Regions from separate parts of the Desulfobacula phenolica genome, predicted to be linked through region 2. Evidence: predicted binding sites of a transcription regulator. Region 2 holds the regulator's gene; each other region holds the start of a gene.
What was found. The regulator sigma-54, encoded in region 2, starts transcription at its own class of promoters, with help from an activator protein. The targets are predictions, from matches to a motif close to TNTGGCACANTTTCTGCTNT.
Positions count from the first base shown of each region.

Region 1: the regulator sigma-54 is predicted to act here: its motif matches at 5,242-5,261, upstream of flgN (flagellar export chaperone FlgN).
Region 3: the regulator sigma-54 is predicted to act here: its motif matches at 6,615-6,634, upstream of BLT94_RS02210 (P-II family nitrogen regulator).
Region 4: the regulator sigma-54 is predicted to act here: its motif matches at 4,113-4,132, upstream of glnD ([protein-PII] uridylyltransferase).

Region 1 covers NZ_FNLL01000002.1:85,535-93,583, reverse strand. The annotation lists gene BLT94_RS02925 (flagellar hook-basal body protein) at 359-1,051, shown strand; gene flgG (flagellar basal-body rod protein FlgG) at 1,070-1,852, shown strand; gene flgA (flagellar basal body P-ring formation chaperone FlgA) at 1,916-2,875, shown strand; gene BLT94_RS02910 (flagellar basal body L-ring protein FlgH) at 2,879-3,601, shown strand; gene BLT94_RS02905 (flagellar basal body P-ring protein FlgI) at 3,617-4,678, shown strand; gene BLT94_RS02900 (rod-binding protein) at 4,694-5,008, shown strand; gene flgN (flagellar export chaperone FlgN) at 5,383-5,886, shown strand; gene flgK (flagellar hook-associated protein FlgK) at 5,890-8,049, shown strand, end outside.
Region 2 covers NZ_FNLL01000003.1:444,707-452,755, forward strand. The annotation lists gene gap (type I glyceraldehyde-3-phosphate dehydrogenase) at 1-84, opposite strand, end outside; gene BLT94_RS06960 (PTS sugar transporter subunit IIA) at 314-727, opposite strand; gene rapZ (RNase adapter RapZ) at 724-1,602, opposite strand; gene BLT94_RS06970 (PTS sugar transporter subunit IIA) at 1,680-2,138, opposite strand; gene hpf (ribosome hibernation-promoting factor, HPF/YfiA family) at 2,147-2,701, opposite strand; gene rpoN (RNA polymerase factor sigma-54) at 2,714-4,156, opposite strand; gene lptB (LPS export ABC transporter ATP-binding protein) at 4,159-4,881, opposite strand; gene BLT94_RS06990 (LptA/OstA family protein) at 4,881-5,432, opposite strand; gene lptC (LPS export ABC transporter periplasmic protein LptC) at 5,413-5,988, opposite strand; gene BLT94_RS07000 (KdsC family phosphatase) at 5,985-6,500, opposite strand; gene kdsA (3-deoxy-8-phosphooctulonate synthase) at 6,506-7,318, opposite strand; gene BLT94_RS07010 (M23 family metallopeptidase) at 7,475-8,049, shown strand, end outside.
Region 3 covers NZ_FNLL01000001.1:524,363-532,411, reverse strand. The annotation lists gene BLT94_RS02235 (4-hydroxyphenylacetate 3-hydroxylase N-terminal domain-containing protein) at 1-771, opposite strand, end outside; gene BLT94_RS02230 (succinate--CoA ligase subunit beta) at 1,354-2,487, shown strand; gene sucD (succinate--CoA ligase subunit alpha) at 2,583-3,455, shown strand; gene asd (aspartate-semialdehyde dehydrogenase) at 3,498-4,604, shown strand; gene BLT94_RS02215 (ammonium transporter) at 4,757-6,205, opposite strand; gene BLT94_RS02210 (P-II family nitrogen regulator) at 6,232-6,570, opposite strand; gene BLT94_RS02205 (NAD(P)/FAD-dependent oxidoreductase) at 6,822-7,919, opposite strand.
Region 4 covers NZ_FNLL01000010.1:94,780-102,828, reverse strand. The annotation lists gene glnA (type I glutamate--ammonia ligase) at 1-906, opposite strand, end outside; gene BLT94_RS16195 (P-II family nitrogen regulator) at 942-1,280, opposite strand; gene glnD ([protein-PII] uridylyltransferase) at 1,267-3,900, opposite strand; gene tatA (twin-arginine translocase TatA/TatE family subunit) at 4,468-4,659, opposite strand; gene BLT94_RS16180 (AAA family ATPase) at 4,895-5,746, shown strand; gene BLT94_RS16175 (vWA domain-containing protein) at 5,760-6,953, shown strand; gene BLT94_RS16170 (TatD family hydrolase) at 7,038-7,823, opposite strand; gene BLT94_RS16165 (cell division ATP-binding protein FtsE) at 8,031-8,049, shown strand, end outside.

The DNA.
Region 1 (8,049 bases), on a different contig from region 2:
TAACGATTTTGTTTATCTTTTAAGTGGATTTTATGCAAGCTTATTCTATCAAGTTCAGTTAAAATTTGTTTAAATTGAATAGGTTCTGCTAGGAAAATATTTCTTGGTTCTGTCAAAATACGAGCTATTTTAATGTCGAAGTTTTGGCGATTGATCCTTTTGAACCGAATCAATTGATGTTCGGTCAATTGATAATATGATTGTTTTAACTCTAAAACCGTATGAATTAAGGTGCCTGTGCAGAATAGCCCATGTTTTTGAATGTGACTGGCATCTATATTGCAAGCATTTATATTACAAGCTGCTTATTTAGTAAACAGAGTTTATAAACAAATATCTTACAGGAGAATTGTTTGAAATGATTCTTGAAATGACCCGGCCCGTACAGGGAGGATTAAGGCAGGAAAGAAAATTGGAAACCGTGTCAAACAATCTTGCCAATGCAGATACAACAGGGTTCAAGAAGGACAGCATCAGTTTTGATGCGCAATTCAAAGCACAATTAAATAAAGATTTTTCACAAGGCGCTATCCAGACTACCGGGAACCCTCTTGATATGGCCCTGTCAGGTCCGGGCTTTTTTAAAATCGAAACATCCGAAGGCATTAAATATACTCGTAACGGGAATTTTTCCTTGGATATTAACGGCACCCTGGTGGATCAAAACGGGAATCCTGTCATGGGTCAGGGTGGTGCCATTGCCATTGATACTGCAAATGTGGAACAGAATTTGTCGGTTAATCAGAACGGTGAGATACTGCTTTCAGGAGAAGTTGTGGATACGCTTGATATAGTAACCTTTAAAGAATTGAACAAACTGGAAAGAGAAGGGCAGAACTTTTTGTTTTACACCGGTGAAACCACGGATGAGATTCAGGCACAAGGAGCGGTTGTACAGCATAAGGCGCTTGAAAAAGCAAATGTCGCGGTTGTCGAAGAAATGGTTAGGATGATTGATTACCACCGGATGTTTGAAACATTTACAAAATCCATGATGACATTTGATGAAATAGATTCAAAGGCAATTAATGAAGTTGGAAAACTCAGATAAGATAACAGGAGATAATCTATGATACGATCCCTCTGGTCAGCCGCAACCGGCATGAGTGCGCAGCAGATGCAGACAGATGTTGTTGCCAACAACCTGGCCAACTCCAGTACTACCGGGTTTAAAAAATCCAGGGCAAATTTTGAAGATCTCATGTATAAAACCATGCAGGTTGCCGGCCAGACCACCCCGGGTGGTGGACAGGTCCCGACCGGGATACAGGTCGGTATGGGTGTAAAGCCCACCAGTGTGCAAAAGCTTTTCAGCCAGGGGGATTATATCCAGACCGATAACCAACTGGACATGGCAATCCAGGGCAATGGTTTTTTTAAAGTGCGGCACGGTGATGAAGATTTATATACCAGGGCCGGTAATTTTACCCTGGACAGTGAAGGGTTTCTAACCACCCCTTCAGGTGACCGCCTGCAACCGGAAATATCATTGCCGGACAATACCATAACGGTTACACTTCAGGATAACGGAACATTGTCTTTTCATGGTGCAGACGAAACCATCCTTGGAACGGAAAATATTCTGGTCACTACATTTATTAATCCGGCAGGTCTTTTTGCCGCAGGTAATAATTTGTTCAGGCCCACAGAGGGGTCGGGGGATGCAATGGAAAGAACCCCGGGAGAAGATGGCGCAGGAACAGTGGTCAATAATTATCTTGAAGGCTCTAATGTCAGTGTGGTTGAAGAAATGGTGTCCATGATTGCCGGGCAAAGAACCTATGAGGCCAATTCAAAATCAATTCAGACCGCTGATGCCATGCTCACTACAGCCAACGGATTGAAACGATAGATCACGGATATGGGTGCCGCCAAATTAAATATTAAACTGATTTGTTTTTTTATCATTGGGATCATGGCATTTCAGTCTGTATGGACAGTCTGCCTTTTTGCAAACAATGATAATGATGAGAATCTGCTCAACAGTGATATCCGGATAACCATAAAAGAGACAAATCTTGTAAAACAGTCTCAGGTTTTTTTGGGGGACATATCAGAGATACAGGCCAATGGGTTTTTAAAGGAAGCTCTGGCAAAGATTGTCGTGAGTTCTTCTCCGAAACCGGATCAAATAAAATCATTTGATAAAAAAAAAATAATTTCCATTATCCGGGGGCAACGATACCTGCCTGACAATATTATCATGATTTCTCCCCGGCGGATCTATGTGAAACGATTGGGCCAGGTGATTTCAAAACAGGATGTCCGGCAATTTGTTGAGCAGTATTTATCTCAAATTTTTAAAAACCAGGACTATCAATTGAAAACATTTAACGTCAGGGGGCTTGAAACATACCCGCAGGGAAAACTTCAGTTTTGTCCGGACTCAGATGATATGCTGGATAAACATGGTAAACTGTCCTTTTATCTGGATGTGGTCATTGATGGGAACAAAGAAGACCGGCTTAGTGTTTCAGGCTTGGTGGCGTTATATGACAATGTTCTTCATACAACAAGATCCTATGCAAAAGGGGAGACTATCTCCAAAGAGACGGTATGCCTAAAAAAAGAAAATGTTTTTGAGATTGGCCGGACCGGTATCAAGACATTTGAAGAAATAAGCCATAAGATTTTAAATTATAGTGTGAGGAAAGGCGATATTTTAAAAACAAATTTTTTTGCCGATCCTCCTTTAATCCAAAAAGGCGACATCATTACCCTGGTGGCCAGGAATAACAACCTTGAAATTATTACATCCGGCATATCCAAAGAAGACGGGTTTGAAAATGAACTGATAAAGGTTGAAAGCCTTAGTTCAGGCAAGCTTGTCCGGGGAATTGTAAAAGGAAAATCAAGAGTGGAGGTCGCGTATTAAAAAATGAATAAAAAAAGTGGGATTTATATCATAGGATCGGTTTTATTTTTTGTTGTTATGGTTTTTTCCGGCTGTATTTCAAGTTCCCAAAAAGATACTTCCGGACTTGTCATTCCTCAAGGCGTTGCAACCGAACCAGTTCTTCAGCCTGAATTTGTTGCAGCGAGGTCTTCGGAAGGGTCTTTATGGATGGATAAAAGCGGTTCCATGTTTGAAGATTCAAAGGCGGGCTATATCGGCGATACCGTGATTGTGGATATCATTGAAAATTCAACTTCCAGCATGGATGTGAATACGGAAACTTCCAGGAAATCAGGAATGGATATAGGTGTTCCAAAGATTAATCTTATGGGTAAAACAACTGATTTCGGAGCAGCTTTAGGTGACACTTCGCTGATTGGTACGGATTTTTCAAATAGTTTTGCAGGAGAGGCTACAAGCGATCGCTCAGGACAGGTGACAGCATCCATTGCAGCACGTATCACGGAAGTGTTGCCAAACGGAAACTTAAGCCTTTTTGGCAGAAAGGCAATAAAAGTGAATAATGAAGTTCAGTATATTACAGTGTCCGGGATTATTCGGCCTCTGGATATTTCTGCCGTTAACCGGGTAAAATCCACTAATCTTGCCGATTCAAGAATCGAGTATTATGGCAGCGGCGTTCTTTCTGACAAGCAAAAGCCTGGTTGGGGGACCCGAATCATTGACAATGTATGGCCCTGGTAAAAAGGAAAACTTCTAATGTTTAATTCTATTATTAAAAAGAGTAAGAGTTTTATCAGATGTTCTGTTTGGTGTTCTATCTGGTGTTTTATAGGGATGGTTTTTGTTTCAAATACCCATGGGGCAAGGATTAAAGACCTTGCCGCCATTAAAGGGATTCGATCCAATCAACTCACGGGTTACGGGCTGGTTGTCGGTTTGAACGGTACTGGTGATAAGGACGGGGTGAGTTTTACCAAACAGGCCCTTGCCAACATGATGGAAAAAATGAATATTTTTGTTGATAAGAACGGGTTGAAGGTAAAAAATGTTGCAGCGGTTATGGTAACGGCAAACATTCCGCCTTTTGCAAGGATCGGAGATAAAATTGATGTGGCTGCATCATCCCTGGGAGATGCCAAAAGTCTTAAAGGCGGGACATTGCTGGTCACTCCCTTAAAAGGGGTGGATGGCCGTGTGTATGCGCTGGCCCAGGGACCGGTGGCGCTTGCCATGCCCAGTGGTGCCGGTGACCGGGACAGTCATCTCCAGGTGGCCCGGATTGTCAATGGGGCGTCTGTTGAGAGGGAAATTCCCTTTCAACTGGATGGAAAAAGAAACCTGATTCTATCATTGTTCCGGCCGGATTTCACAACGGCAAAACGAATGACCGACACCATCAATGCCTCCATTGGTGAAGGTGTTGCCAAAACCATTGATGCCAGTGCATTGAGCCTGAGAGTCCCTGACACCATGTGGCAAAAAAACGTGGCGGAATTTATTGCAGATATTGAAACCCTTTCGGTAATTCCGGACACCATTGCCAAAGTTATCATCAATGAAAAAACGGGCACGGTTGTGATAGGCAGTGACGTCACCATTTCAAGTGTTGCCATTGCTCATGGAGACCTTTCCGTAACTATTAATGAAGACCCTGAAAATGAAAAAAAAGAAAGTGTCATGAATCTGCCAGGCACCTCAACCATTGGTGAACTTGTCCGGGGGCTCAATTCCCTTGGCGTTAAACCTCGGGATTTGATCAGCATACTGCAGAGTATTAAAGCTGCCGGAGCCCTTCAGGCTGAGATTGTGATTATATAAACAAAGGAAATAATTATGAATATGGATATTGATTTGATCAATCAGAACGTTTCAAAGGCACATGTTGATACCATAAAAAACAAAACAGCATCTTTGGCCAAGGAAAAAGAATTAAAAGAGGCCTGTACCGGATTTGAAGCCATATTTTTAAATACAATGATTAAATCCATGCGTGACACTTTGCCGGGCAATGCCCTTTTCGAAGATTCCAACAGTATGGATATCTATACGTCAATGCAGGACCAATATCTTGCTGAAAAATTGTCGAAAGGCAGCGAATCCATTGGAATTAAAGATTTTTTATACCAGCAGTTAAAAGATTCTAAATAACTGCCACGGGCAGACTTGGTCTTTCACCTTGTTTTGCAAACAACAAAAATTGAAAGTCACTGTTTTGATTTTTTAAGGCTGACAGATAAAAAAGCCCACCCGCTATTTTTTTGTAATCCTCCGGATTTTAAATATGTTCCAATCCCTCCTCCCATGCATGCCCTGACGGTCACGACAACGCATTGTTTTATTTAAAATTTATCAACTTTGAAAATTGAGTCAATAATTGAGTTTGTGGCATATATATTGCTATTAATACATTAACAGCGAAAATAATCGGGAAAAGAGGAAAAAAATGCCGCTTTCCAAAGAATGTTTTTTTAAATTCAAAAAAATAAAGGCAGATACCGATAAAAGTTAAAAGGAGAGTCAACATGGAAAAATTTGCCTGTAAAATAGAAGTGATGTGTCGAGAAAAACTGTCATTCTATAAAGAGCTGAAAACTGTTGTTGAACAGGAAAAAAATTATATTGTTGATATGGACGTTGATTCTCTTTGGAAAATGGCGGATAGAAAAAAACAGCTTGCCGCAAAAATAGAGCAGATAAGGGATAGCATTGTTATGCTTCTTGAAGAGAAGAAGATTCCTTTGAAAAAAGGAGCAACGGTTTTCAGTTTGTCTCATGTGATAAATTGTCTGCCGTTTTCTTCAAAGCTAAAAATAAATCTGAAAAAACTTGAAAATGAATCGGATATTGTCAAAAAAGAACTGGCAAGTCTGGCAGCGGAAAATAAACGATATGTCAATGAATATCTGTCAGTGATCAATGGTATTTTTACAACCATTACAGGTTCCGGCAATAAGGACCAATACAACAACTCCGGCAGGGTTTTAAGCAATAAAACCGGAAAATATCTCATAAGAGCCGAGGTTTAAACTATGGCTGGTATAACCTCTACTTTAGGCATTGCCAAATCTGCAATAGCAGCACAGCAATACGGCCTGGCCGTAACAGGAAATAATATTGCCAATGTAAACAATTCCGGTTACAGTCTTCAGACCGCTGATCAGATCAACCGAACCCCAACGCCTTACGGCGGGTTTCTGTTCGGCACCGGTGTTGATACATCTCAGATCAAGCAGAGTGTAAACAGCCTTCTTGAGAGCCGGTTGACAGATGAGAGATCCACTCAGGCCGCGTTTGAAGAAGCCGAATCTTATATGAATATTCTGGGAGGATTCTTTGACGAAAATTCCGATGCAAGTATTACCAGCAGTATGAGTGAGTTCTGGAATTCCTGGCATGATCTTTCCGATAACCCCCTGGGTTCGTCTGAAAGGGTTGCCGTGTATGAAAAAGGCAGTAATTTTGCAGCCCGTCTCAATAAAGCAAGCAACGATCTTGCCGGTGTTGAGGCCGATATAAGCAAAGAGATTTCCGCAACCCTTGATCAGATCAATTTTTTTTCCACCCAGATAGCAGACCTTAATGTCCAGATTACCGGCCTTGAGGTCAACCGGTCGGCCAACGACTTGAGGGATCAGCGAAATGCCCTCTTGAACAAGCTTGGAGAACTCATTGATATTGATACTTTTGAGCAGACAAACGGATCAACCATTGTAAACGCTGCAAACGGTTCAACCCTTGTGAATGGATCTGATCATTATAATCTTTCCCGGGATGAAGACAAGATTGTGTGGCAGGGGTCTTATGGGTCAAATATGGATATAACGGACAGGATATCCGGTGGAAAAATTGCCGGGTGGCTTGAAATGACGGATGAAATTATTCCTAAATTTTCCAATGAACTGGATGTTCTGGCCAGGGAAATGATATGGGCCATGAATTATCAGCATTCCCAGGGGGCTGGCCTGGAGTACTTTACAGGATCAGTCACAGGAGATTATGCGGCTGATCAAAGTGGTCTTTTATCAAGTTACAGCTTTGGTGACAAGATTGATTATACAAAGGATTTTACTCTGTGGACCCAGGACAATTCCACCGTGGATACCCAGTATGCAAAGACCGAGATCGATATGGGCATATCCGGGGCAAAAATTTCAAACTGGCAGGGGACCGGCCAGGTCCAGTCCAGTTATAAACTTACGGTAATGGACAGTGCAACTCTTGGAGATAAGGAAGTTGTCCAGACAGACGGACCCGCTCTTGCAGCGGTACATACATCTGGCGATGATGTGGCAGATGCCTTGAATTCAGCCCTGGCAGCAGAACAGACCATTACGGTGAATAACGGTCCTTCCGGTACACAAGTGATTGAAATCAAAGACATAGGCGGGGATGCTCAAAGATCTGCTGCATCCATCGCAGAGGCGCTTTCGGCCATTGACGGTGTGGATGCCTATGCGTCGGAAGTTTCAGCTGAATTTGATGTCTCGGGTGTTGCTTTTGCCGAGGGAGGTAAAGCCCATGACGGTGATCAAGTGCAGTTTTCCCTTTATGTGGACGGCATTGTTTATGACCAGCGCTTTACCGTGGATTCAAACGGGGGAACCATACCCTTGACCGAGCAGTTTGAAAATGCCTTGAGGGATGCGGCCAACAGCATCAATGATATTCGGGATGACCAAGACCTTTTTACCAGCGGACTGACCATTACCAGCAGTTCCGGCTGCACCCTGGGTGTCCAGGATTTTGAAGTCCAGGATAATGCCGGTGTCCAGCTGAATAGTTTTAATGGATTTGATGCCGGGAATGCGGCAACTTTTATTGTTGAATCCAGTGGGTTCGACACCTCAAACCCAACCTCCACAACCGTTTCAATTGATCTGAGTTCGGTGGATACAAGTGATCAGGCTGCCATGGCAACGGCTTTTTATGATGCCTTGGCTTCAGCGCTTGAAGATGAGCCGTTTACTGTGGTCCATGACCCGTCATCTAATTCGGTCATATTGAGAACCACGGACGGATCAAATCTTATGGTCAGTGACGGGAATAATATTGCAGGCGCAAATCTTGATATCACCGGACTTCCAGGGACAATTCCGGAAGCAACCAACAATTTTTTATTGGATGGTTCAGGGGACAGTGAGGCTTTTGTTGCGGATACAGTTGATACAGATACCATAGATTTTAAAGGT
Region 2 (8,049 bases):
TTCCACATCCGGATTATTTAACGCTGCACGAAAGACCATCCTGCCGATTCTGCCAAATCCGTTAATTCCTAATTTGATAGTCATTTTTCGTTCTCCTTTAAAATAACTGCCACGGGCAGACCTGTCCATTTTTTTACAACAATTTGGTTGTACTGGCTTGCCCGCAACAAAAAATAAAAGTTGCTGTTTTGATTTTTGAATACTTTTATATAAACATACATGGCAGATTTATCTGCTATAACAAAAACTAAAACTCTTATTATTACAGTGTTTTGAGCTGAGTTTTATATAAAAATAGGGATAAGAAAAAAAATTATGCCCTTTTTGTTCCCTTTAAAATTTCGCTGGCAAGGGATATGCTTTTCTTCCCATGTTCTATAAGGGATGAGGTTAATTTTTCCATATTCATCTTAGATCTTGATTTGACCGCTTTTAAGAGAATAGGAAGATTCACGCCGGAAATGACTTCCACCCGTCCTTCTTCCAGGAAAGCATAACTTAAGTTTGAAGGCGTTCCTCCAAACATATCCGTAAAAATAATAACGCCATTGTCTGTTATTACTTTTGAAATTCCTTTTTTTATTTTTTTTCTTAAGCTATCCGGATCTTCAAGAATATTAATGGAAACGGAAAACAGATTGTCCTGTTTGCTTCCTAAAATAAATTCAACCGTTTCAACAAGTGAACTTCCTAAATTTGCATGGGTTACTAAAAGTATACCTGTCATGTTTCCTTTATGTCCCTGTCAATGTCCCTGTGGATCAGACCGGGCTTTAATCTTTTTTTAATTAGATGTTCATAAATGCTTCTTGCAATGGCCACGCTTCTATGTCTGCCGCCTGTACATCCAATGGCAAACGTGAGATATGCCTTGTTTTCTATCTTGTATAAAGGAATTAAATAATCAAGCAGGTTTAAATACTTTTCAAGAAAAATCCGGGTTTCATTTTGTGATAATACAAAGCGTTTAACTGCTTCGGATTCTCCATCCTGATTTTTCAGTTCCTTTATAAAATAGGGATTGGCCAAAAACCTCATGTCCATAACAAGGTCGGCATCATTGGGAATCCCATATTTAAATCCAAATGAAATAATATTTATTTTTGTCAGACTGATGGATTTGTCCCCATCATGAATAAGGTCAAGGATTTGAGATTTCAGCTGATGAACATTCAAATGGGTCGTATCAATAATATGATGTGCCGTTTTTTTGATGGGTGCCATCATTCTTTTTTCCAGTTGAATATTGTCCAAAAGACTTTTTTCATTTGTCAGGGGATGTTGCCGCCTGGTTTGGCTGAATCTTTGTAACAGCTTGTTCACAGAGGCTTCAAGAAATATGATTCGGGGTGTCATACTCAAATGATCCTCAATTGAGGCAATGCCTTGTGCATAATTTGATATGAAATTCTTACTTCTCATATCCATCACAAACGCCAGTCCCTTGATTTCCGGACTCTCCTTTAACGGCAGGTCCAGAAATTTAGACAAAAGTTCTATGGGCATATTGTCGACACAATAGAACGAAGCATCTTCAAATGCTTGAATAGCCGTTGTTTTTCCTGAGCCGGAAAGGCCGGTTATGATATAAAACTTTTGCATTTTACTTGCTTGTGACCTTTAGGTTACTTGTGATCTTTAGGTTACTTGTGACCTTTAAATCATATGTGACCCGAAGGTTAAAAGTCTTCATCCTGCTCCATAATGATATTGTAAATTTCATCAATGGATTTTGAGCTTAACAGTCTTTTTTTTAAATGATCCATTTTTAAAAGTTTTGAAATCTGGGCCAATACTTTAAGGTGCCCTCCGGTAGAGTTTTGTGTTGTCAGTAACAGGAAAAAAATATGGACGGGTTTATTGTCAAGGGATTCATATTCAATCCCTTTTTGACTGAGTCCGAAACCGACAATAATTGATCCGACCGAATCAAGTTTTCCATGCGGAATTGCAATACCTCCACCAATACCTGTGCTGCCTAACTGCTCTCTTTCCATGAGAACAGTGGCAATGTCTTTGGCTGATGCATCTGTTGCCTGTGAAACTGCAGAGGCAAGTTCATCAATAGCCCCTTTTTTGTCACTGGAGTTAAGGTTTGCAATAATAGAATTTTTATTAAGAAGCTGGCTGATTCTCATTTAATGAATTATCCTATGGGCTGGATTAACCCCAGCTTACCGTTATTGTGTTTGTATAGAACATTGAGCTGCTCTGTCCTGGCATTGTTGAAAACAAAAAAAGATTGCTTGCCGGAATCTAATTCAATCACCGCATCTTCAATATCCATGGGTTTAGTATCAACTGTTTCAATAATTATCGTATCTACCATCTGGTCTGTCATAGGGTTGTCCAATGATTCTGTTGATAAATTTAATTGGGCAGATTCATTTTTAATGCTCTGCTTATTTCTTGACAGATGCTGTTTGACTTTTTCTTTGTGTTTTTTAATTTGGGGTTTTATTTTATCCATCAGCGCGTCAATAGAGGAATACATGCTTTCGGAATCTTCTTTGGCATGAATTTTTAATTTGTCGCAAGTAAGTGTGATTTCAGCTATATGTCTGATTTTTTCAACAGACAACACAACATATGCTTCAGCCGGGCTGTCCAGCATTTTATCAAATTTATCAAGTTTTTTTTGAACATAAGATTTTAAAGCAACAGATGTGTCAATTTTTTTAAAGGTAACGGTTGTTTGCATAAAAAAACCTCCTTAAAGCTGTTTGCGTTTATTAGAAGGAAGTATGTTCAGTACTTTCCTGTATTTAGCGACCGTTCTTCTGGCAATCTGGATATTTGAGCTTTGAAGAATGTTGGCTATTTTTTCATCACTTAAAGTACTTTCCGGGTTTTCGTTTTCTATCAGCAGTCTTATCCTTTCTTTTACACTTGCAGATGCCATGGATTCTCCGCCGGTTCTTTCGATTGAAGAGTTAAAAAAGTATTTTAACTCAAAAAGTCCCTGGGGGGTATAGGCATATTTGTTGGTTGTCACCCGACTGATTGTTGATTCATGCATCTCAATATCTTCTGCTATGTCCTTTAGAATCAGTGGTTTTAAATATGCAATCCCTTTTTCAAAAAATTCATTTTGAAATTTTAGAATGCTTTCCATGACAAGGTATATTGTTTTTTGACGCTGGTGTATGCTTTTTATCAGCCAGGATGCAGACTGCATTTTTTCATTGAGGTAATTTTTTGCATCTTTTGATATTTTATGACCGTTGGCAATGGCATTTTTATAAAACCGGTTAATTTTAAGTTTGGGAAGACCGTCATCATTCATCACAATTTTAAAATTATCACCATGCTTATAAACATAGATATCAGGCGTGATATAGGCAGGTTCATCAGTGGAAAATTTTCGACCGGGTTTAGGTTCAAGGTATTGAATGATTTTTACGGCTGCTCTGACATCATCCAGGGATATTTTTAATGCTTTGGCAATTTTTTTGCTGTTTCTGTTTTCAAGATTTTTCAAGTGATTGTTTATGATTTCAGTGATAATGGGATTATCAATGCCCAGTTGATGAACTTGAATCAGCAAGGTCTCACGAAGATTTCTGGCACAAATACCGGGCGGATCAAATGTCTGAAGCACTGACAGCAGATCTTCAACAACTTCTATTTCAACACCGGAAATTTCGGCAATTTCTTCAATATCACTGCAAAGATAGCCATCCCTGTTCAGATTCCCAATAATCATATGACCGATTTTTTCTTTTTCTTCACTGAGTCCATGGAGCATTAACTGCCACTGAAGATGGGCTTGCAGGGTCTTTTTTTCAGAAGTAAACGCTTCATAATTCGGCGCTTCGGTATTTTCCGATTCCGTATAGACTCTTCCTGTGGAATTATATTCATTAATATAATTTTCCCAGTCTGTGTCAGACCTTACCTTTTCTTCAATGGTGACTTCTTTTAAGGGGGTTTCTTTTTCAGGGGAAGCGGTTTCATTTTCCAGGGCTGTAATATTATTGTCGGATGGCTCTTCTGTCCCGGCCTCTTCAAGAGCAGGATTTTGTTCCATTTCCTGTTGAATCATCTCGGCAAGCTCAAGGCGCGACAGCTGGAGCAACTTGATAGCCTGCTGAAGTTGAGGCGTCATGACCAGTTGCTGAGTCAAGATTAAACTTTGTTGTAATCCAAGTTCCATAATTATAGTTTAAAATTTTCTCCCAAATAGATTTTTTTAGCTAATTTGCTTGAAATGATTTTATCAGGATTTCCCGATTCAATAACTTTACCCTGGTTCATAATATAGGCATTATCACAAACCCCTAAGGTCTCTCTTACATTATGATCTGATATTAAAACGCCTATTCCTTTTTTAGTCAAATGATAAATTATTTGCTGGATATCAATAACCGCCAAAGGATCAATCCCTGCAAAGGGTTCGTCCAGAAGAATAAACAAAGGGTCTGTGGCAAGGACTCTTGAAATTTCAAGCCGCCGTCTCTCTCCTCCGGAAAGTGAGCCGGCTTTTTGCCCGGCAAGATTGATAATGCCAAGCTCTTTCATCAGGCCCATGGTTTTTTGTTCAATATCAATGCCGTTTTGAGGCAACACTTCAAGTATGGCTGTAATATTTTGTTTTACCGTCAATTTTTTAAAAATGCTTGATTCCTGAGGAAGATATCCTATTCCTTTTCTTGCTCTTATATACATTGGATATTGCGTAATATCATCATCATCAATCAGAACTTCACCCTGGTCGGGTTTGATCAATCCAACCGATATATAAAATGTAGTTGTTTTGCCAGCCCCGTTTGGTCCTAAAAGTCCGGTTACTTCTCCTTGCTTCACTGTAAGGCTGACATGATCCACAACTTTTTTGCCGTCATAGATTTTTACAAGATTTTTTAATGCAAGTTGTGTCATTATTGTTTTTCAGTGATATTATCTTCAGGATTAAAAAGCGCTTCAACTCTTTTTGTACCGTCACTTTCCACGAGTACTTTATCTTGATTTCTGAAAAGGGTAATCTTTGTTCCGGTTACAAAACTTGAGCCTGTTATTAATTTGGGAGCTTTGCCCGTGAGAACCAATATTCCGTCTTGGGTTGTATAGACAGCTTTGTCGGCAAATGCCTTTCGTTCGCCGGCAATGTATTTGACATTGCCGGTGGAAACAATTTTTTTGATATTGTTTTGAGCATCCTTGTTTTTATTGTCATCCATAAAGTAAATTTGAATGGAATCAGCAAAAACAATGGAATCCGCTTTTGTGACTTTGACATTACCGATAAATTCAATCATTGAGGTATTTTTTTGTGCAATCATTTTATCGGATTCAACGTGAAGAGGAGCTTCTTTGAAAGTCTTTTGCGTTTGGGAGTGGGCAATTTTTATCTGCCACAGCCCTATAAAACAAAAAATAAAAAAAAGCACAAAAAAAAGGCGGGTTGATTTATTAAAGAACAAATTTTTCACTGAAATTTCCTTTAACATGCCCATTTAAAATTATCATACTATCATTGAGTTCCGTTTTCATTGAATCTGCTTCAATAAAGGACTTTTCCTTTTCAAGCCTCACATGAGTATTGGAATAGATTATATGTTCTTTTTTGTTATAATGCAACTTATCAGTTCTCAGGACAGAAGTTTCATGGGTTACAACCACATTATCGGAAAATGTCATATCATGCGTCTTTGTCTGGAGTACGCCTTCTTGAGATGTCAGGTGAACCTTTTTATTGTCTTTTGTAAAAAAAAAGACTGATACATCGATTAGAACAGCCTTATTTTCATCTTTCAAGAGTGTTGCAGAGCCGGCTTTCAACTCCCACTCCTTTATCCCGTTTTTTTTTGAAATTTGCTTTAAAACGTTTAATTTTAAGGCGGCTTTGGAGTCTATTTTAATATCGTGAAGTTGCGGTGGGGTAGAAAGCAGCTTGTCAAAATAAAAAAATCCACTGATGATGAGAATCATCAAAATCAAAATGCCAATCAAAGGGTAGGTCAGTTTGTGTTTTGAAGCGTATGTCATAACAGGTATTGATTAAGAATGATGTCCCATAATCCCTTTGCTTTCAAAATGTTGTCACAAATTTCCCTGACAGCTCCCTGACCTCCTTTTTGGATTGTTATAATGTCTGAATGGATTTTAACCTCTTCTGGTGCTTCTGGAACACAAAAAGAAAGCCCCACTCTTTTCATGACAGGAAGATCAATCAGATCGTCTCCGACAAACGCTATTTTTTCAGGTGCTGTTCCTGTCCGGGCAGTGATGGTGTCAAGGGCTTTTGATTTGTCCTTTATACCGTCAAACAACAATGTTATCCCAAGATTTTCACACCGGTATTCCAAGGCCTTTGATTTACGGCCGGTGATAATTCCGACCCCAATTCCTGCATCCATCAGCAGTCGCAGTCCTAAGCCGTCTCGTGAATGAAAACTCTTTATCTGCTCTCCCGAATCTGAATAGGTGATGCTTCCGTCTGTTAATACTCCATCCACATCCAGCAGCAAAAGATCAATATTTGCAAGCTTGGTTTTCATATGTGTTATCCTACTGCTTTTTTGATTGCCACAAGGGTGGTTAAAAGATCTTTCATATCGTTTAACGGCATGGAATTGGGTCCGTCGCACAGGGCTTTGTCAGGTTCCGGATGGGTTTCAATAAACAATCCGTTTGCACCTGCTGCTATGGCGGCCTTTGATAAAGTGGGTACAAATTGCCTTTCTCCGGCAGAAGAATCCGTGGCACCTCCAGGGAGTTGAACACTATGTGTCGCATCAAAGACAACCGGTACACCTAAATTTTTGATAATAGGTATGGATCTAAAGTCCACAACAAGATTATTATAACCGAATGAAGACCCTCTTTCGGTTATACAGATATTGGTATTTTTGGATTCTTTTGCCTTGTTAAGAATATTGTTACAGTCAATAGGAGATAAAAACTGTCCTTTTTTTATGTTGACCGGTTTGCCTGTATTGCAGGCTGCCATGATTAAATCCGTCTGTCTGCACAAGAATGCCGGTATTTGGAGAATATCCAGAACCTTTGCCGCTTTTTGAGCCTGGTCAGGCAAATGAATGTCTGAAATAACAAGGATATCCAGATCTTTTTTGATTTTGTCAAGAATGGTTAATCCTTCGTTAAAGCCAGGTCCCCTGAAAGAGTGAACGGAAGTGCGGTTTGCTTTGTCAAAGGATGCCTTGAAAATAAAAGGAATATCAAGTTGTTCTGTAATTTTTTTTAAATGTTTTGCAATACGGTAAGTGATTTCATGGCTTTCTATCACACAAGGGCCGGCAATGAGAAAAAATCTTGGGTCGGGTCTATCGACTAAATTGAAAAAAAAATTGTCCATAATTGCATCCTGAATAAAAGGTTTTGAAGCCAAATTATATTTTGAGGTCAAAAAAGTCAAGAATGGAAAATTGCTTGATAAGTTCGATCATAGCTGCTATTTTACTGTAAATTTATTTATTCACACACTAACCTCCTGAAAAGATAGGTATTATTGATGAAAAGAGTTGTCTTTTTTGTTCTGTTTTTTGTTGTTTTTATTCCAATTGTTTGGGTGCTTGTTCATAAATTTGAAAGCAAAAAACCAATTGTCGATATTACAATACCGTCTATATACTTGAAAAAATCCTATGAAATGTCACTGAATATTACAGATCATCAAACAGGTCTGCGCAAGATTATGGTATCCATAATGCAGCAGGGCAAAGAAAAGGTTTTGCTGGAAAAGCAATATGCTTCTTCAAATTTTTTAGGTTTGTTTCCTGAAGTGAAGAAGACGCAAGATACTTTTACCATACCTGTTTTGTTCTGGAAATATGGGATGACCGATGGTGAAGCGGTTATCCGGATAATGGTTTCTGATTTTTCATGGCGAGGCTGGAACAAGGGCAATGTTTTTTATATCGAAAAAAAGGTCGTTATTGATTCAAAACCTCCCAAGGTGAGGGTCTTAACGAAACGTCACAATATTGAACGTGGAGGTTCCGGTCTTGTTATTTACAGGATATTTGAAGAAAATTTAAAAAGCGGTGTTAAAGTTGGGGATAATTTCTTCCCGGGTCATGCCGGTTT
Region 3 (8,049 bases), on a different contig from region 2:
CGTGGGACAATTTTTCGAATACCGAACGTTACCACAGTCAACTCCTTCAAGCTCACGGCCATCAAGGCTTGAACGACCAACAACATGGATAAGACCTTCGGCATCAGCAGGAACCGCAAATGCAACCGCATAATCCTCATCACCTTTTCTCATGGCACGGGTGGGTAGCACTATAATTTCATGGGATGAAAGAGATCCTGTCTGATGAACTTTTGCACCGCTTACCACAATTCCGTCAGATCTGCGCTCAACAATCTTCAAGTACATTTCATCATCTGCCTGCTGGGTCGGGCCTTTGGATCGATCCCCCTTCAAGTCCGTAACTCCGGCATTTGCCGTAAGATCGTTTTTTTGCATATACTTTAAAAACTCGGTAAAGTTCTGATTGTAGCTTGTGCCATGTTTTTGATCAACATCATAGGTCACAATTGACAAAGCCGAAAGGCAGTCAAGTCCGGTACAGCGCTGGTGGCAGGTTCCGACATGATTTGCAATAGCCCTGTTCAATTTAACCCTGTGAACCAGATCATCAATGGAACCCGGCGGGAGGGTGAACCGGTTGACAGGCTCATTAATCAAAGGACTTGTGGTTATTGCAAGATCACGATATTCATCCATTTCGGCCACTTCATATGTCGCACCTGTCGCCTCAATGCCCGCCCTTAATCTTGGATTGTCTACAACGTCGGTAATTCGTTCACCAAACATATAAACAACAGGGTTTAGTTTTCGCAATGATTCAATATACTGATCTTTTGTCATAAGTCCCATAATAATTTCCTTCACTTTAAAAATTAATAATAATTTTATCTGATATGGAGTTTTTGGTGATCTTGATAATAATGTTTAATATCAAGCCGAGAGGTTTTAGTTGGGTAAACTGAAGATAAAGAAATTAAATTTATACTAAATTCGTTCAATTTTTACAGTATAAAAATAAAATAAAAAGCCGTTCAAAATAACATATGCGATTTATTTTTAACTAATACTTAAATTCCAAAAACCACTATTCAACACATCCATACATAAAATCTTTTTGATCAACCAAAATAAAAAAATCGCTGAAAAACGATAATTATTTTGCGTTGCCTGCTTCATTAATACAAGCAAAAAAATGGCTTTATTTTCTTTGCCTGGTGGCTCATCAAACCACTGTTCTTTTTAAAATATATTTTAACAACTTGTCAAGTGTTTTTATAACTACCTGATATTATATGTTAAATATTGACAAACATAACATTGGCAATAATTTTTCATTGACATAACCCTTATTTTTTCTTAAATTTTTGAGTTGATTATTCAAAAAAAATATAAAAGAAAATTCATAAAATTTGAATTTAACAGGAATTAATTATGAGATTACACGAGTATGAAGGCGCGGAAATTTTCGAAAAATTTGGCATACCTGTTCCAAGAAGAGGAGTCGTAAGAACTGTTGAAGGCGCCTTAAAAATGGCGGATGAGATTGGATATCCGGTCGTTCTTAAATCACAGGTCCTTGTTGGAGGACGCGGACTGGCCGGGGGAATCAAGGTTGCCGACTCATCGGACGAACTTGAAATAATGACGGATGAGCTTTTGAATATGGAAATAAAAGGCTGTCGTGTCAAAGAGATCATGATCAGTGAAAAAGCAAATATTGCAAAAGAGCTTTATATGGCAATCACGATTGACGGCTATTCAGGAAAACCAATTGTTGTTGTCAGCACTGAAGGCGGTGTTCATATTGAAAAAACCGCAAAAGAATCATCCGACAAGATCGCCTCTGTAAAAATAGATCCAAAATTTGGTTTTTATCCTTACCAAGCACAAAAATTGTTACGACAGCTTAATCTATCCTCAAAACCTTTAAATGCCTGCTCTGACATCCTGGTGCGTCTTTATAAAGTGTTTGAAAAATACGAGGCCATCATAGCTGAAATCAACCCCCTTGTCATTTTAAAAAACGGTGGAATTGTGGCGGTTGACGCGGTTCTTGAAATTGATGACTCCGCCATGTTCAGACTTAAAAAATCCCTGGCATTGCCCAGTGAAAACCGAGCGGGAAATTCCCTTGAAAACAAGGGAAAAGAAATTGGGGTTACCTATGTTGATCTTGAAGGAGATATTGGATTGATTTCGTCCGGTGCAGGTCTGGGCATGGCATCAATGGATATTATCGGCAATAAATTAAAACCTTCAAACTTCCTTGAAACAGGCGGCGGTATCACGGCAGATCTTCTCTATAAATGCATGGAGTTGATCATGATGAAAGATTTGAAAGCCATCTTCATCAACATATATGGCGGCATCAATCCCATTCATGAAGGGGCTAAAGGGATTGTAAAATACATCAAAGAACATAATCTGACCATTCCTATTGTTGCAAAGGCTCTTGGAAATCACCAGGAGGAAACATGGGAAATTTTAAAATCCGGTGGTGTCCATGTTGTAACCGAAGCAGCGACTGAAACTGCAGTTGACAAGCTGATTGCCCTTCTAAAGTAATCGTCTGGTAACATAACAATTCAGCAAGACAGCAATTCGGCAAGACAATAATCTGCAGAACAAATGGACTGAAAAAATTAAATATAGAGGTAAAAATGAGTATTCTTCTTAATGATGATACCCGCGTAATTGTACAGGGAATAACCGGAAAAATCGGAAGTGTTCAAACCAAATGGATGCTTGATTACGGGACAAAAATAGTAGGTGGCGTAACACCGGGCAAGGGCGGCAAGACTGTTGAAGGTCTGCCGGTTTTTAATTATGTGGACGAGGCGGTGAAACAAACCGGCGCAAACGCCTCGGTCTTCTTTGTGCCGGCCATATTTGTTCTTGATGCTTTTCTGGAAACCGTTGATGCCGGCATTGACTTGATTGTCATAGTACCCGAACATATTCCTGTGCATGATGCAATGAAAATGAGGGACTATGCCAATGAAAAAAATGTCATAGCCTTGGGACCTACCACCCCTGGAATTTTATCTCCGGGCAAAGGGAAAATGGGCATCATGCCTGCTTCGCTTTTTGAGCCTGGCCGGGTGGGCGTTATTTCAAGGTCAGGAACCCTGTCCTATGAATTTGCCGGTATCCTTTCTGAAAAAAATGTTGGTCAAAGCACAGTTGTCGGCATGGGAGCGGATCCTGTTGTTTTTTGTAATTTACCACAAATCCTTGAAATGTTTGAAAATGATGACGATACCGATGCAGTTATTGTTGTTGGTGAAGTTGGAGGAGAACAAGAAGAAAAAGCTGCTGATTTTATCGCCAATAATATGAAAAAACCGGTTGCATCCTTTATTGCCGGACGATTTTCCCCGCAAGGCAAAAAAATGGGGCATGCAGGTGCCATTGTCCGAGGATCAGCAGGAACCTATGAAGGCAAAGTGTCCTCTTTTCGAAAAGCGGGCGTAACCGTACTTGAATCACCCATTCATGTGAATGACTGGGCTGAAAAACATAATTTAAGATAACCCTGCCCTTTACAGGGAACATTATAACCTAAGGAGAGGATTATGAAAAAAGTTGGAATTATTGGTTGGCGTGGAATGGTTGGCTCCGTACTCATGGAAAGAATGATAACGGAAAATGATTTCAAACGCTTTACCCCTCTTTTTTTCACAACATCCCAGGCTGGTCAGCAAGCTCCGGATGTGGGCATCAAAACACCCCCGCTGGTTGATGCCTATGATATTGACCAGCTGCTGGACATGGATATTATCCTGTCCTGCCAGGGCGGATCATACACTGAAGAGGTTCGGCCCAAGCTTGCTGAAAAAAACTGGGACGGATACTGGATTGATGCCGCATCCACCTTGAGAATGGATGACAAAAGCATTATCGTTCTGGACCCTGTAAACCGCAAGGTCATTGATAATGCTCTGTCCGACGGTATTAAAAATTATATTGGCGGCAATTGTACCGTATCTCTCATGCTCATGGCCCTGGGCGGGTTGTTTGAAAATAATCTGATCGAATGGCTGACCTCCATGACATACCAGGCAGCATCCGGTGCAGGTGCTAAAAACATGGAAGAGCTTGTGGCCCAGATGCAGACCATAGGCAATATGGCCTCCCCTGTTCTTGAAAATCCGGCCTCAGCTATTCTTGATCTGGACAAGAATGTAATCGACACCATGCGATCCAATGATTTTCCCGTTCAAAACTGGGCAGTTCCGCTGGCTGCAAGTCTGATTCCATGGATTGACAGGGCAATGGACAATGGTCAGACAAGAGAAGAGTGGAAAGGATTTGTTGAAACAAATAAAATAATCGGGAGATCAGACAATCCCATTCCCATTGACGGTCAATGTGTAAGGATAGGGTCTATGAGATGTCACAGCCAGGCTTTTACCATTAAGCTGAAAAAAAATGTGCCGCTCAATGAAATCCAAGCCATGCTGGCTGAAAATAATGACTGGGTTAAAGTGGTTCCCAATTCAAAAGAAGACTCCATCAAAGATCTGACCCCGGCAGCAGTTACAGGGACATTGACGGTTCCTGTCGGCCGTGTCAGGAAAATGAACCTTGGAGATGATTACCTGACTGCGTTTTCAGTTGGAGACCAGTTGCTCTGGGGCGCGGCTGAACCGCTTCGCAGGATTTTGAACATTATTCTTTGATTTTAATTATTGTTTTACAGCATATTTTTTCAAGCAAAGCAACGGATCTTGAAAAAGAAAATGTAAGCCAAAAGATAATATAAAAAAACCTGTCACCTCATAATAAAAAAGGGTGACAGGTTTTTTATTGTCTTAACACCTCTTTGTCAGGTTTAAGTTTGCTTGATTAATTTTCCGGATGCAGAAGCAACAGAAACACCAGAAGCGCTATCAGAGCTATAAGCACAGGTTGCCTCATGCTTAGGACTGCCGGTTCCGCCAAAAATTCCCATGGTGCCGTGATTAATAGTGGTAAAATCAGGATATGCATTTCCCCCATGCTCCGTGGAATCCAGCCCTTCCAATTCTTCTTCTCTGGATACTCTTAATCCTATTGTCACATCAATCAATTTGAACAAAAGATAGGCCAAAGGGAATGTCCAGGCAAAACAGGATATGATCCCGGTTAACTGAACAGCAACTATCTTCAATGTAATGCCGTCCATATTAAAAATACCTGCGGCAAGTGTTCCCCAGGCACCGCAGACACCATGAACTGAAATGGCACCCACTGGGTCATCAATTCTGATCTTATCAAAAAACACAACTGAGAATACAACAATCACGCCTGCTGCGGCACCGATCACGATTGAGCTTGCAGGTGTCACATTGGCACATCCGGCAGTAATTCCCACAAGACCGGCCAGGGCACCATTCAAACTCATGCCGACTTCGGGTTTTCCAAACTTTATCCAGGATACCACCATGGCCATGATGGCACCTGCTGCTGCAGAAAGGTTTGTATTGACAAAAATCATGGCTATATCTTTGGATGCAGCAGTGGTTGACCCCGGGTTAAACCCGAACCATCCCAGCCAGAGGATAAAAACCCCTATGGCAGCAAGGGGTATGTTGTGCCCCAGTATTGGTCTGACTTTTCCCTCTTTGGTGTACTTTCCAAGGCGGGGCCCTAAAATCATGGCACCTGCAAGAGCTGCCCATCCACCAACTGAATGAACGACCGTTGATCCTGCAAAATCGATAAATCCAAGCCCTTCAAGCCATCCGCTTCCATTGAACAGGCTACCCCATGCCCAGCTGCCGAAAATCGGATAGATCAGTCCTGAAACTACCACGGAATAGATGAGATATCCTGAAAATTTGGTTCTTTCCGCCATGGCACCTGATACAATAGTGGCGGCCGTGGCGGCAAATACAGCCTGGAACATCCAGAATACCAGTACCCATGGGTCTTCGCCCACCTTGAAATCACTTAAAAAGAAACCGGATGTGCCGAAAAAACCGGTTTTAGACACTCCAAACATCAGACCGAACCCGACAGCCCAATACACAATAGACCCCATGGAAAAATCCATCAAATTTTTCATCATGATATTGACGGCATTTTTAGCCCGTGTGAAACCGGTTTCAACCATGGTGAATCCGGCCTGCATAAAAAACACCATCATGGCTGCAACAAGGGTCCATACATAATCCGCATGGGACTGGACCAGATCAATGGCCGCTTTATTGGACGTTATGGTGGGTGCATCATCACCTGCCCAGACTACGGAAACTGAACATACCAAAAAACAAATAATTGTTAGCGCCAACTTTTTCATTTTATTCTTCTCCTTTTCCTTTTCCGCTATAATGCTTCGATACCGACCTCATTGGTTCTGATTCTAATTACATCTTCAATCGGCATAATAAAAATTTTCCCATCTCCGATTTTCCCGGTTTTTGCAGCTTCAATAATGGTTTTAACCACTTCATCCACCTGATCATCAACCACAACAATTTTGATCTCGACCTTGGGGACAAAATCCGTCTGATATTCCGCACCCCTGTAAATCTCCTTATGACCCTTCTGGCGACCAAACCCCTTGACCTCAGAAATAGTCATGCCCTTGATATCAATTTTTGCCAAGGCATCTTTTACTTCATCCACCTTAAAAGGTTTAATGACTGCCAGTATGTTTTTCATTTCGCTCTCCTTTTATAATAATTAAAAATCATTTGTATTTCTTTAGAGCAAAAGGAGTGCCACAATCAAAATAACAGATAGAAATAAAGTTAAGTATTTGAAATATAAGAGAAATTAATACAGGAAGCTTTTCAAGCCAAAAGAGAATTAATAACATTTATGTTATTTTATACATACAAAAATGTTATTAAATAATTATACATAACTATTTAATAACATTTCTTGTTACAATTTTGCTATTTTATAGATATCTATCTGCTTTTTGTTGCAGCCGCTTTGCCATAAAGGATTTGGGTTATGGTTTTCCCGTCTGCATAACCCTTTGCAAACCGTTTATGAATAAATGGAAATGATACTGCCGCTAATGAAAAGCCAGGGAACGTGTAAAACCACTTTGAACTCAAATCATAAACCCGTAAATCCGCCTGGATGGCTTTTAATTTTTCCAAATAAAGATCCCTGGCTGACAATGCGTGCAGCTCTGCTTCCAGAATGGCCCAGGCAGCCGCCTGCCCGCTTTTCACGGCAAAAAAAATACCTTCCCCAAGCAGCCGCTCAGACAAACCTGCAGCATCCCCTGCAAGAAGAATCCGTTTTAAATCAGGTCGATAATCAAACCCGCCCGTGCAAACGGGATAACCCTTAACGGCATCAAGCCGTTTTGAATGAAGCTTTTCATCAGCATAGTCAAAAAGCTGCTGAGTCTGCAGCCTTGCATTTGAATCAACCGAATAAATCCCGATATTCACATGATCATCTTTGGGAAAAATCCAATAATAACCATTGCGCGACTTTGAAAAATCAAACTCCATGTGATACATGTCCGGCCTGTCGATCTTAACATCCGCTTCAATGGCAAATTGCTTTTGATAAAACCGGCCCTTTGAAACAAACCGCCGGACAATACTGTTGGCACCGTCCGAACCAATCAGATACGATGCCCTGAAACATTCCGAATCCGTATGGATCTCTACAAAAAGCGGGGTTTCTTCAATGGATTGAATCTTTTTTATCACCCGAAAATCCGCGCCCTTTTCCATAACCTTGTTTAAAGAAAAAAGATCCAGATCTTCCCTTTTGGTCATATAGCAAAGCGTGTTGTTATCTTTGATAAAAAATGACTTTTTATTATGCGGACTAATTTTTACGGTGCTGCACTCTCTTTTTACCATGGAAGAGATATCATACCCGAACAGATGATACCCCTTGGGTGTAATCCCGCCGGCACAGGCTTTTTTCCTGGGAAATTCATACTTATCCATAATCAGCACCTTTAACCCTTTTAATAAAAGATCAAAAGCAGCCGCTGTTCCGGCAGGCCCCGCCCCTATGATAGCAACATCAAACATGACCTTTTCTTATCAGTTCTGAAATTCAAAAACAAGAAAACCCTGTAGAAGCCGGAAAAACAAAAAAAATATATTAATATTTGATTTAAAATCATCGAAAATAGCCGTATTAACTTGCATTAATTCTCTT
Region 4 (8,049 bases), on a different contig from region 2:
CATGATACCACCAATGGCGTAAAGTGCCTCATCAGACATTCCCGCATACTTGTTGCCTGCAAACAAAGGGTTCCCGTCTTTCCAGAAACTCATATGGGTGTGCATGCCGCTTCCATTGTCACCATATAAAGGTTTGGGCATAAAAGTGACGGTATGATCATATTTGGCAGCCACATTTTTAAGGACATATTTGAACCATGCAAGATTGTCGCCCATTTTTAACAGGGAATCAAACCGAAGGTCGATTTCAGACTGACCTGCTGTGCCGACTTCATGATGCTGACATTCCATGGTAATCCCAAGATCTTCCATTGTGAGCATCATCTCTGTTCTCATGTCCTGGTATTGGTCATTGGGAGGGAGAGGAAAATATCCCTGCTTGGAGCGGATTTTGTATCCAAGGTTTGGCATTTCATCAGCACCGGTGTTCCAATGGGCTTCCGGGGAATCAATCTCAAAAAAGGAGGCATGAGGTTCTGAAGCATACCTGATATTGCTGAAGATAAAAAATTCAGGTTCAGGGCCGACATAGATGGTATCTCCAAGCCCAGTGCTTTTTATGTATTGTTCTACTTTTTTGGCAATGCCTCTTGGGTCGCGGCTGTAAGCTTCCTGGGTGATGGGATCATGAATATTTCCGATAATGGCAAGGGTAGGCACCTTGAAAAAGGGATCCATTTTAGCGGTTCCGGCTTCAGGAATAACCAGCATATCAGAGTTATCAATGGCCTGCCATGCCCGCATGCTGGATCCGTCAAATCCAAACCCGTCCTCAAATGCGGATTCTCCAAATTCTCCAAGCGGAACGGAAAAGTGCTGCCATGTTCCGATGAAATCCATGTATCTGATGTCAACGATTTTTGCTTTGTTTTCTTTCGCCATTGCGATTACATCTTTTGGTGTCATGTCTAATTCCTTTCTTAACACGATGTTAATATATGTTAAAGTGCTTCTGTACCCGTCTCACCGGTTCTGACCCGGACAACCTGTTCAACCGGCAGGATAAAAATTTTTCCGTCACCTATTTTTCCGGTATTGGCCGCATTCCTTACAGTTTCAACAGCTTCATCCAGCCTTTCATCGCTGACAACAATTTCAATTTTTATTTTGGGTACAAAGTCAACAACATATTCTGCACCCCTGTATATCTCCTTGTGCCCCTTTTGTCGGCCATAGCCGTTAACTTCCGTAACCGTCATCCCATAGATCCCGATTTCACTCAATGCTTCCTTTACATCATCCAGTTTAAACGGTTTTATGATGGCTTCAATTTTTTTCATTGCTAACCTCCTTTGCAGCTATTTGTGGAAGACTTTTTAAAATAGCATTTTTAATCTGCTCAAGTCCTTGTTTTGTTTCAATCTTTGCATCATTTTCAATGCTTTTAACATAAAATACATCCACTACCTGATCCACCTTTGTGGAGACCATGGCAACATTGACATTAACATTACTTCTATACAATGCATTTGTAATGGAAAATAAAAGTCCTGGAAAATCATAGGTAAAAACCTCAATGATAGTAAAAAAACTGGATGTTTCATTGTCGATCCGGACGTTGTTGGGTTCTGGATTTTGGCCGGATGAAACCCGGATCATCCGGGGTATTTTTTTGAATTCGTTATCCAGAAAATGATCGTCTTCAATGGCGCGTATCAAATCGTTTTCCGCCTTTTCCCATTTTTCTTTTTCAAAAATCCTGTCTTTGGGCGGGGTGACTTTGAAAATATCCAGCACATGTTCTTCCCCAAGAGAATACGCCTGGGATGCAACGATATCAAGCTTATTAACAAAGAAAACCCCTGCGATTTTTGAATACAGCCCTGGTTTGTCCTTTCCGCAAATGGATACTGTACGAATATCCGATCCATTCTCTTTAGATATTTGCCAGATAAAATTTTTATCACCAAGATGCCGGTAAAGATTGATGTGGTCAACAATATTTTGAACAGGAACATAGACAAGGTATCTTCTGGACATAGAGTCAAGCTGCTTGTTTATTTCGTCCTCTTGCCATCGTTTTTTTAATAACTGTAGAACATCTTTTTTCTTTTTATCAATGAGGTGCCGGGCTTTCCTGGATGCCAGCTCTCCTTTTTTAAGAATACCCATTGTTTTTAAAAACAAATCTTTTAAAAGATTTTCAGTCCAGTCGTTCCAGGCTTTGGGTCCGGTTGCTTTTGAATCTGCCACAGTCAGCAGGTAAAGCATTCTTAATAATCTGATTTTTCCAATTTTGTTTGCCATGTAAACCGCTGTTTCTTCATCAGATATATCTCTTCGGGTTGCAGTTTTTGCAAGAATCAGATGATTTTCAATCAAAAAAACAGCATCCTGAATTTCAGTTGAATTGAATTTAAATCGTTCCAGAATCGATTTTGCTATTCTTGCTCCTGTTTTTGAGTGTTCTTTTGCAGGATTTGATTTGCCGATATCATGGAGCAGGGCTGCAAAAAGCAGAACATTTTTATTCCTGACTTCCTTAAATATTGAATAATACAGCGTATATGCCATTGGTTCGGCACGTTCTTTAAAGCTGTTGATAATCTGGACACATCGAATAGAGTGTTTGTCCACTGGAAACAGATGGTAATGGTTATATTGAATCTTGTTCACAATAGCGGAAAATTCCGGAATAAAATTTTCCAGGATGCCTGTTGCCAGCATGACATTAAGGACATTGAATTCCCAGTAGGACATGGACAGGATTTGTTTGAATATTTTAATACAGGCAGGATTTGTTTTGAGTTCATCATCCACAAGATGTAAGAATTCACTGACAATTCTCCTGGCTTCAATGGATAAAGGAATTTTCCTTTTGCCGCTTTCAAGGAATATTCTAAGCAGAAGATCCGGTTTTTGCAGGATAACAATGGTGTTGGCAAAATTGAGTCTTCGTTTTTTAATAATCAAACCATGGGTTTTTGTGGGATAAGGCTCAGTGGTTCCTTTTTTGATGCGGCGATTGGCAAAAAGATCTTCAAAAGTAATTTGGTTGATCTGTTTTAAAAAATCCATCCGGTTATGAAGATCACCTAAAAATCTTTCAACATCAGGCTGTTGTTTTTTTGAGCGATATCCTAACAGAACTGCTAGTTCAGTCTGGTAATCAAAATGAAGGGTGTCGCATTTTCTTTTTGTGATGTAATGCAAAAAATTTCTGATTTTCCAAACATCCGTCAAAGCCTCTTTGAGTGATAAATATTCAAAATAGGATAAAAATCCATAATATTCCAAATCTCTTCTGGTCTTGATATCGGATTTTATTTTTGCGTACCATAAAAGAGTATGATAATCCCGAAGTCCGCCAAATCCGGATTTTAAATTCGGAGCGATCAGATAGGTTGAGTCGCCAAAATCAAAATGTCTTTTTTCTCCATGTTCGAACAAATAGTTTAATGTGTTTTTCAGGTGCTTGGCCGCTAAATCCGACCTGAATCTTTCCATAAAGGAAGTATAAATCAAGGATGCGCCGCAAATAAATCTGGCATCCAGAATAGTGGTTAAAATATCAAACCGCTCAAAGGCCATCTGGAGACATTCGCTGATATTTCGAATGGCATATCCGACCTCAAAACGGGCATCCCACAGCGGGTAAAGCAGTTCCTGCACAAATGCTTCAACTTCCGGGGGAATCGTATCTTTAAACAGGATCAAAAGATCTATGTCCGAATGGATGCACTGCTCTTTTCTGCCATAGCCTCCCAGAGCGATTATGGCAAAGGGGGTTCCCGAAATCGTCATTTTCCTTGCCGCAATGCTTTGTTCAAATACCGTAAAAATGTATTCATCTATGACAACTGCATGCTTTTCAATAAATTCAGGTTCATCCCCACTGAGAAAGCGCTCTATCAGTGCTTCTCGTTTTTTGATTAATATGTCTGTTTTTGATGTATCCATAATTTTTTTATGTGAAAGTCTTTAAAAATTCAAACAGTGACTTTCAATCCTTGTTGTGGGCAAACCAAGGTGACAGACCAGGCCTGCCCGTGGCAGTTATATGCAATTTTTTTTAACCTCTTGAAATAATATATCTTTTATTTCTTGTTGTGGCAGACCAATCTGCCATGGCCGTTATTAAAAATGTTTTTGGTTTAACATATAGCAATGAATTAGCAATGAACGTGCCAAGGCATGTCTGGCCTGGCTTTCTCTAATAAATACCAGAAATATGAGCAGAAAATTATTGGAACGCAAGTTTTTATCACAAAAATGTTATAAAATCCATTAATTAAGTTTCATTTTTGTAATTTGTTTAAATAGTGCTATGACACGCAAATAGTATGGCTGCCATAACTCCCGTGGCAATTTAAACAACCACAACAAAATATGAAAAGGAACTGTTCAGATTTTTTTAAGACTTTCATACAAAAGTATAAAGAAAATATAGATCTATGAAAAGGCGTGATGCAGCCACTATTTTATCGAAAGGCAGCTGCAGTGAAGGATATGAAATATGTTGTTTTATCAGTCTTTTTCAATTTTTTCCGGTTCGTCTTCTTCTTTGTCCTCAATCTTGGGCTCCCGGGTTGCTTTTTTGAAGTTTTTAATTCCCTTGCCCAAACCGGCACCGATTTCAGGAAGCTTTCCAGCCCCGAATATAATGAGGATAATCACAAGAATAATTATTAATTCCGGCATTCCAATCCCACCAATCATAGCACACTCCTATTCACTTCATTGTGTTGTTAAGTTTAATAAAAAGTATTAACATTAAGCGCTTAACGTGTCAATATTTTAGAATTTCCACCTCAAACCGAGGAGTTACAATTTTGTAATATATTTTTTGTGATAAACATTTTTTAATAAAAAGCTTGTGAAAAGCTATTTTGTGATTAAAATTAACCTCTAAACTTAAATTGTGAAAACTAAAAATTATATATGGAGACGTTGTATGTATCAGGAACCGACCAATGAATTTCAGGGTGCAAAAAAATATGTCCTGGATCAGGAACTTGCCTCAATCGTTAATATATCAATGAAGCTTGAAATGCCGCTGCTTCTCAAAGGAGAGCCTGGAACCGGCAAAACCATGCTGGCCCATGCCATTACCGAAAGCCTAAACATGCCGTTAATCGTTTTGAATGTAAAATCCAGCATGAAGCTGGTAGAAGCATTGTATCAATATGATACGCTCACCCGGTTAAATGATTCCAGATTTGGTGATTCACAAAGAAATGTGAGCGACATTGATGAGTATATCAAGATGGGAAAAATCGGCCAGGCATTTTGTGCCGAAGAAAAAACCGTTCTGTTGATTGATGAAATTGATAAAGCAGATACGGATTTCCAGGATGATATGCTGGATGTTCTGGACCAGATGCAATTTGATATCATTGAAACCGATAAAACCATAAAAGCCAAAAACAGGCCGGTTATAATTATTACCTCCAATGCAAAAAAAGATCTTTCCGATCCTTTTTTAGGCAGGTGCAATTTTCATCACATTGCTTTTCCCGATCCCAAAATGATGAGAAAAATCATAGAGGTTCATTTCGAGAATATTGATTCAAAACTGGCGCAAAATGCAATTGATGCGTTTTACAGTATGCGGGAGATTGATTCCATTGAGAAAAAACCGGCCACAAGAGAATTAATCAACTGGATGAGGGCTTTGAATGCAGATCCTGATTTCAGGGCAAAAGATCTTGTTAAAGGCAAGCTTCCGTTTCTGGGCGTCCTGTTTAAAAAGAGTCCTGACTATGAAAGAGCAAGGAATATAGCGTCACGAAGACGAATGTTTTAATTTAAGGTGCTGTATGTTTGTAAAATTTTTCTATACCTTAAAAGAGATCGGGATACCCGTTTCTCCCACCTCTTTTCTCACACTTCAAAAAGCTCTTAACCAGGGGATTATCAGCAGCCTGGATGATTTTTATACCTGTGCTAGATCCATCCTTGTTAAAAGTGAGAAATATTTTGATCTGTATGATCAGGTGTTTGCTCACCATTTTGAAGGGGTTCCTCTGCCTGAAAACGACGGGTTTGAAATTGATGAAATTGCCAGGGGCATGCTGGATGAATGGCTCAAAGACCCTAAAAGAATGGCAGATGCTTTGGGCGTTGATGAAGAACAGCTCAAAAAAATGTCGCCTGAAGAATTGATTGAATATTTCAAAGAACGGCTCAAAGATCAGGAAGGCGAACACCACGGCGGCTATAAATGGATCGGCACCGGCGGATATTCTCCGGTAGGTCATTCCGGGTACAATCCCGGTGGCATGAGGGTCGGCGGACGATCCGGCAACAAATCTGCTGTAAAAGTTGCCAATGAGCGGCGGTATAAAGATTATTCAACTGCCGGTCCTTTGACCCAGGCAAAAATCGGTGAAGCCTTGAAACGGCTGAGAAACATGATCCCGTCCGGACCCAGAGACACCCTTAATATTGATGACACCATCAAGGAAACCATGAGAAATGCCGGTGAAATCGAAATGGTGTTTGACAGAGCGTTAAAGGACAGGCTCAAGGTAATACTGCTTATTGATAACGGGGGCTGGTCCATGGATCCCTATATAAGGGTAGTGCAAACCCTGTTTGATTACGCCAGATCCCAGTTCAAGGAAGTTAAGACCTATTTTTTCCATAACACCATTTATGATCATGTCTGGGAAGACACGGCCCGGTATAAGAAGCCCAAGAAAATCATTGAGTTTTCACGGCTGGATACTGAGACACGGCTGGTCATTGTCGGCGATGCCAGCATGTCTCCATATGAACTTTTGTCCCATGACGGCTCCATCCATATTTCGGAAAGAAGCGGCAAACCAAGTATTGAGCAGCTCAATTTTATGGCCAAAACATTTCCCCATGCTGTCTGGCTGAACCCGGTTTCAGAAAATATGTGGGGATACACACACACCATTATGGCTATATCGAAAATTTTTTCAATGTATGAATTATCCCTGGATGGCCTTGAAAAAGCAGTGACAAAACTCATGAGCAGAAATTAATAGGTCTATATCATGATATGTATCAAACGAATAAGCACGGGTGCCGATAGAATTTTGCTATTGAAACCCGTTGCTTAATCATGGTCATAAATCAACATTATAAAGAGTTCTGGTGTTGTTAAAGATGGTTTGTGCAAGTGCTTTTGGATCAGACTTTCGAATTTCTGCAAGCTTCAGCAGAACTGATTTTACAAATACCGGCTCATTTCGGCGATTCTTATTTTTTTGAGGTGCAGGTGTAAGATACGGGGCATCGGTTTCAATCAAGATACGGTCTTCAGGAATAAGCGGTGCAAGAGTTCTTAAATATTCCCCCCTTTTTTGCAGGGTCAATATCCCGGTAATTCCAATATAGTATCCCAGGTCAAGATATTTAAAAAGCTCTTCTTTTGTGCCGGAAAAACAGTGTATGACACCTTTACGGCTTTTCGGACCGTCGGATTTTAAAATATCATAAAATCTTCCCTTGGAATCGCGCTCATGGAAAATCAAGGGCAGGTCAAGGTTGTCGGCAGCTTCAAGCTGGGTTTTAAAACAGTCTTCCTGATCTTTCTCCGGTGAAAACATCCGGTTATAATCAAGACCGATCTCCCCCCAGGCCTTTACACAAGAATTTTCCATAGCAAGCCGGATTAAGGCATTCATGGTATCTGCTGAACATTGTTTTGCATCATGGGGATGAATGCCTACCGATGTGATGATATGGTCATTTTCACGGGCTATTTTAATGGCCTTCAAAGAGGTTTCGATATCAATGCCGACAATCATGATGCCCTGAATATTTTCAGCTTCCGCCCGACCAATAACATCTGTTCGGTCTTTATCATAGCAATTGTCATCAATATGACAATGAGAATCAAATAATATCATTTTTGTTTTTTTACCTTATTTCAATGGGTTCTACCATCATTTTAACAATATTAAGCCTTCACTGAATGGAAGAAGCCGTTTTACGGTAACAGTGAAGGCTTAAATGTTAGGAAAACTGTTTTCAGCACTCCTTGACACATACAATTTATAACAGTAAATTCAATTTCAGTCAATTAAGGGCGATGCAGGGAACGTGAATGCAAAGATATGAACAACAAGGATACTA